DNA from 2 places in the Pseudomonas sp. No.21 genome. Region 2 is predicted to be linked to the other one. Evidence: predicted binding sites of a transcription regulator. Region 2 holds the regulator's gene; the other holds the start of a gene.
The links. Region 2 encodes sigma-54, which starts transcription at its own class of promoters, with help from an activator protein. Its sites were predicted from a motif close to ANTGGCATNNANNTTGCTNT; they were not measured.

Region 1 (3,202 bases), on a different contig from region 2:
GGTCTCGAAGCCGGCCTCGATCAGCTCGCCCCAGATAGCCGGCAGCTCGTGCAGCTGGGCGCCGAACAGGTCGATGCGCTGGCCGCCGGTGATCTTGGTGTAGAGGTCGTACTTCTTCGCCACCTGGCCGAGGACGATGAGCTTGTCCGGGGTGATCTCGCCGCCGGCGATGCGCGGCACGATGGAGTAGGTGCCGTTCTTCTGCATGTTGGCCATGAAGGTGTCGTTGGTGTCCTGCAGCGGCACCAGCAGCGGGTCGGTGATCGACTGGTTCCAGCAGGACGCCAGGATCGAGGCCACCGCCGGCTTGCAGGTGTCGCAGCCGGTGTGGCCACGGCCGTGGCGGGCCAGCAGTTCCTCGAAGCTCTGGATGCCCTCCACCCGCACCAGTGCGTAGAGCTCCTGGCGGGTGTGGGCGAAGTGTTCGCACAGGCTCTTGTCCACGGCCACGCCCCGGGCGCTCAGCTCGTGCTCGAACACCTGCTTGAGCAGGGCGCTGCAACCGCCGCAGCCGGTGGCCGCCTTGGTCTGCGCCTTGAGTTCGCCGAGGTCGGTGCAGCCTTCGTCCACCGCGCAGCACACCGCGCCCTTGCTGACGTTGTGGCACGAGCAGATGGTCGCGCTGGCGGGCAGGGCGTCGGCCCCCAGGGCCGGCGCGCCGTCGGAGAGAGACAGGATCAGGCCGGACGGGTCCCGGGGCGGCTCGATGCCGTTCTGCACGTACTGCAGCAGGGTGTCGTAGTAGCTGTTGTCACCCACCAGCACCGCCCCCAGCACCCGCTTGCCGTCGGCGGACACCACCAGGCGCCGGTAGCTGGCGCTGGCTTCGTCGATGAAGCGGTAGCTGCGCACACCGGGCGTGGCGGCGTGGGCATCGCCGATGGAGCCGACGTCCACGCCCAGCAGCTTGAGCTTGGTGGACATGTCGGCGCCGCTGAAGGGCTCGTGGGGCTGGCCGGCCAGCAGCGCGGCGAGGTTGCGCGCCATGGCGTAGCCGGGGGCGACCAGGCCGAAGACGCTGCCGTTCCAGGAGGCGCACTCGCCGATGGCGAAGATCGCCGGGTCGCTGGTGCGGCAGTCGTCGTCGATCGCCACGCCGCCGCGCGGGGCGATCTCCAGGCCGGCAGCGCGACCGAGGGCGTCCTGCGGGCGGATGCCGGCGGAGAAGACGATCAGGTCGGTCTCGAGGAATTCGCCGTCGTTGAACCGCATGCGGTAGGCGTATTCCTCGCCGGGGACGATCTCCTGAGTGGCGCGGGCCAGGTGCACGCCCACGCCCAGGGCCTCGATGCGGGCACGCAGGGCGGCGCCGCCGTCGGCATCCAGTTGCACCGGCATCAGCCGTGGGGCGAATTCCACCACCTGGGCTTCCAGGCCCAGTGACTTCAGCGCGTTGGCCGCCTCCAGGCCGAGCAGGCCGCCGCCTACCACCACGCCACGGCGGGCGCTGGCGGCGGCCTCGCGGATGCCGTCGAGATCGTCGAGGGTGCGGTAGACCAGGCGCGAGCGGCCCTCGGCCCCGGGGATCGGCGGCACGAAGGGGTAGGAGCCGGTGGCCAGCACCAGGCGATCGTAGGGCTGGCGGCCTTCGGCGGTGATCACTTCGCGGCGTTGGCGGTCGATCTCCAGCACCTGCACGCCCAGGTGCAGGTGCACGCCGTGGCGGGCGTACAGGCCGGGTTCGCCGAGGCCCAGGGCCTCGGCGTCCTTGCCGGTGAAGTATTCGGAAAGGTGCACGCGGTCGTAGGCGCGCTGGCGCTCCTCGCCGTAGACATGCACCTGGTAGCGCCCCAGGGCGCCACGTTCGATCAACTGCTCCACGCAGTGGTGACCGACCATGCCGTTGCCGATGACGACCAGGATCTCGCTTTTGATCGGGGTGACGATGGCGTTCATGAGCCTTCCTCTGTCGAAGCCGCTGCCAGGGCCTGCGGAAAAAAATGCAAAAAAAAACGCCTGGAACCGTCGAGCGGCTCCAGGCGCCTTTGCCTGGTATTGGTGGGTGTCGGGGAGGGCCGTACGGGCTCCGTTGCCCTGGCCATCCGTCCCGCTGTGCTGGGTCATCGGCGACCGTGCGGGAGGCCCCGGTGGAGAAATCCAACGGAGCCGATCAGGGAAAAGCAGGTTGCATGCCAGGTGCGTGAAGGGGCGGTGGCGGGGCGGGCGCGGCCCTTGCGGGGCAAGGCATGCGGCGCGGATGTGGCGCTTGCCCGCGCGGTGGAATCAGGCGGCGGCCGTGGCGGTCGGCTGAACCATGATGGGGCGCTGGGGCGCGCCGTTCCCTGTTTTGGAGCGGCGCACCGGGGCGGTCAGTTGAGCAGGTCGGGGTCGAGCATGTCGCACTCGAAGCTCAGCCAGCCGCCTTCGACGCCGGCGTCGCCGCCGGTGATCGGGCCGTAGTAGGTGAGGCCGATGTCCAGGGTGATGCAGACGTGGGTCGGCTCGTCCGGGGCTGCCAGCTGGCCCTTGAAGTGCACCTTCATCACGCCCGGGGAGACGGTCTCCAGGCCGATGTCCACGCGGGCGTTGTCCACCGCCTCGGCTTCGCGGCCGAAGTGTTCGGCGCTGACGGTCAGGGTGGCGGTGTCTTGGTACATGCAAGGTCTCCAGTGATAGGCGCGCGCCCGGGGGCGAAAGGCCGCCAGGGTAATCCAGCGTCGGGGGCGCGACCATCGTCGGATGAAAAAAAGCGATCCGCGCGTCAGATGGGCCGAACCCCCGCCGCCGTCGCCTCTCGAACCCTGTACAGCCACAGAGGAGACGCGTCATGACCCAACAGGACGAAACCGACCCCACGAACCGGCTCCGGCGTGACTCGCCCGGCGACGCGCGCGGCCTGCCGGGCTACCCGAAAGAGCGCGACGGCGAACGCCCGCGGCGCCAGATGGGCGACGAGCCGGGCTTCGACCCCGACTCCCCCGACCTCGCCGACCCGCAGATCGACCCGCCCGGGCCGCCGCAGGCCCCTACCGACGGTGCCCACCCGGCCAGGCCACGCGCCCCCGGCAAGCAGTACCCGCCCTACGATTGACGCTCCGGGCCGGTGAGCGTGGTCGACGACCCTTTCGCTCGCGGCCCGCCCCACTGCGCCTGCGCACCGCCCTTGCGCTGTTCCGATGGGCTTCTAGTCTGTTGCTTTCCGGAGTTTCACCAGCACAAGGAGCGATATGTCATGCCGGATTACTACGATGAAGATGGAAAC
Region 2 (3,202 bases):
CTGGAGAGCCTGCTGCAGGAATTCCACATCAGCCACATCCGCGACAGCATCGGCATGAGCCTGTCCGGTGGTGAACGCCGTCGCGTCGAGATCGCCCGCGCCCTGGCCACTGCCCCCAAGTTCATCCTGCTCGACGAACCCTTTGCCGGTGTCGACCCCATCTCCGTGGGCGACATCAAGCAGATCATCCACCACCTCAAGGCGAAGGGGATCGGCGTGCTGATCACCGACCACAACGTCCGCGAGACCCTGGACATCTGCGAAACCGCCTACATCGTGAATGACGGCCAACTCATCGCCGAAGGCAGTGCGGAAGAGATCCTGGCCAACCAGCTGGTCAAGGAAGTCTACCTGGGGCACGAATTCCGCCTCTGAAGGCCAGCCCTGCACGCAGAAGTTGCGAGCAGTAGAAAAATCATTCAAGGTCAGGCATATAATTTGCTTCCTGGTGGCGCCTCGGCGCCCTGTAGTGGATGGCGCATGCGCGCCGGCGAATAAGGTGCTAAGCCCCCTGCCATGAAACCATCGCTAGTCCTGAAGATGGGCCAGCAGCTGACGATGACCCCGCAGCTGCAACAGGCCATCCGCCTACTCCAACTGTCCACCCTGGATCTGCAGCAGGAAATCCAGGAGGCACTGGAGTCCAATCCCATGCTCGAACGCCAGGAGGAAGGAGAGGACTTCGACAACTCCGACCCCATGGCCGAAAGCGAGCAGCAGCCCAACTCCGCCAGCCAGGAATCCAGCTTCCAGGAATCCAGCGTTCCCACTTCCGAGAGCGAGAGCCTCGAAGACGGCGAGTGGCACGAGCGCATCCCCAGTGAGCTGCCCGTGGACACCGCCTGGGAAGACGTCTACCAGACCAGCGCCAGCAGCCTGCCCAGCTCCGATGATGACGAATGGGATTTCACCTCCCGCACCTCGGTCGGCGAGAGCCTGCAGAGCCACCTGCTGTGGCAGCTCAACCTGGCGCCCATGTCCGATACCGATCGCCTGATCGGCGTCACCCTCATCGACTGCATCAACAATGACGGCTACCTGGAGGAAACCCTCGAGGAAGTCGTGGAGGCCTTCGACCCCGAGCTCGAGGTCGAGCTCGACGAAGTCGAGGTTGTCCTGCGTCGTATCCAGCAGTTCGAGCCGGCGGGTGTCGGCGCTCGCGACCTGCGCGAATGCCTGCTCCTGCAGCTGCGCCAGTTGCCGGCCAAGACCCCATGGCTGAGCGAGGCCCAACGCCTGGCGGGCGACTATCTCGACCTGCTGGGCAGTCGCGACTACAGCCAGCTGATGCGCCGCATGAAGCTCAAGGAAGATGAGCTGCGCCAGGTGATCGAGCTGATCCAGGGTCTCAATCCGCGTCCCGGCTCGCAGATCGAAGCCAGCGAACCCGAGTACGTCGTGCCGGATGTCATCGTGCGCAAGCACAACGAGCGCTGGCTGGTGGAACTGAACCAGGAAGCCGTCCCTCGCCTGCGCGTGAACCCGCACTACGCCGGCTTCGTCCGCCGCGCCGACTCGAGCGCCGACAACACCTTCATGCGCAACCAGTTGCAGGAAGCACGCTGGTTCATCAAGAGCCTGCAAAGCCGCAACGAGACCCTGATGAAGGTGGCGACCCAGATCGTCGAGCACCAGCGCGGTTTCCTCGAATACGGCGACGAGGCGATGAAGCCCCTGGTGCTGCATGACATCGCCGAAGCGGTGGGCATGCACGAATCGACCATTTCGCGCGTCACGACCCAGAAATTCATGCACACCCCCCGTGGCATATACGAGCTGAAATACTTCTTCTCCAGCCACGTCAGCACCTCCGAAGGCGGTGAATGCTCGTCCACCGCCATCCGCGCGATCATCAAGAAACTGGTCGCGGCGGAAAATGCCAAAAAGCCGTTGAGCGACAGCAAGATCGCTGGTTTACTGGAAGCACAGGGTATCCAAGTGGCCCGCCGCACAGTCGCCAAGTACCGGGAATCCCTCGGGATAGCGCCTTCCAGCGAACGCAAGCGGCTGATGTGACGCGGATTGATCCACGCCAAAGTGTTCCGGTGGCAGGCCCGTTAGCCTGTCTCTTACACACGGGCAATAAGGAGAAAGCGGTATGCAAGTCAACATCAGTGGACATCAACTGGATGTGACCGACGCCCTGCGCGACTATGTCGTCGAGAAGTTCGACAGACTGGAGCGCCACTTCGACAAGATCACCAATGTGCAGGTGATCATGCAGGTGGAGAAACTGAAGCAGAAGATCGAAGCCACCCTGCACATCGCCGGTGGCGAGGTCGTGGCCAATGCGGAGCATGAAGACATGTACGCGGCCATCGACCTGCTTACGGACAAACTCGACCGCCAACTGATCAAACACAAGGAAAAGCAGCTGAACCGCCAGCAGGGCGCAACCGCCCGCTGACATTCCCCTTCCTATGATCCGACTTGAGCAAATCCTGACCCCCGGCCGTTCCCTCGTGAACGTGCCGGGCGGCAGCAAAAAACGTGTCCTGGAACAGATCGCCAACCTGGTTGCTCGCGAACTTCCCGACCTCGACTCGCAAGATATCTTCGAAAGCCTGATCGCCCGGGAGAAACTCGGCTCGACAGGTTTCGGCAACGGTATCGCCATCCCCCATTGCCGGCTTCCCGGCTGCGCCGCGCCCATCAGCGCCGTGCTGCGCCTGGAGGCCCCCGTCGACTTCGACGCCATCGACGGCGCCCCGGTGGACCTGCTGTTCGTACTGCTGGTCCCCGAAGCCGCTACCGACGAGCACCTGGAATTGCTCCGCCAGATCGCCAGCATGCTGGACCGCACCGAAGTGCGCGACCGCCTGCGCGTGGCGCAGAGCAGCGACAGCCTGTATCAGGTGGTAGTGGACGTCCAGAACGGACGCTAGGACCTTGCCATGCGCCTGATCATCGTCAGCGGCCGTTCAGGCTCAGGCAAGAGCACCGCCCTCGACGTCCTCGAGGACAACGGTTTCTACTGCATCGACAACCTGCCCGCCGGCCTCCTCCCCGAACTGGCCGAGCGCGCCCTGCTGCAGACCGAACTGCTGCATCCGCAGGTCGCCGTGTCCATCGACGCACGCAACCTGCCCAGCCAGCTCAAGCGCTTCCCCGAATTGCTCGAAGAAGCCCGCACCCGCCATATCCAATGCGACGTGCTGTACCTGGACGCGGATGACGAGACCCTGCTCAAGCGCTTCTCCGA

Region 1: the regulator sigma-54 is predicted to act here: its motif matches at 2,118-2,137, upstream of nirB (nitrite reductase large subunit NirB).

What each region holds. Positions count from the first base shown of each region.
Region 1 covers NZ_BAAJNO010000001.1:85,295-88,496, forward strand. The annotation lists gene nirB (nitrite reductase large subunit NirB) at 1-1,896, opposite strand, end outside; gene ACYJSS_RS00370 (hypothetical protein) at 2,310-2,597, opposite strand; gene ACYJSS_RS00375 (DUF6021 family protein) at 2,885-3,031, shown strand; gene ACYJSS_RS00380 (HNH endonuclease) at 3,173-3,202, shown strand, end outside.
Region 2 covers NZ_BAAJNO010000006.1:283,505-286,706, forward strand. The annotation lists gene lptB (LPS export ABC transporter ATP-binding protein) at 1-375, shown strand, start outside; gene ACYJSS_RS14455 (RNA polymerase factor sigma-54) at 517-2,016, shown strand; gene hpf (ribosome hibernation-promoting factor, HPF/YfiA family) at 2,099-2,407, shown strand; gene ptsN (PTS IIA-like nitrogen regulatory protein PtsN) at 2,421-2,885, shown strand; gene rapZ (RNase adapter RapZ) at 2,895-3,202, shown strand, end outside.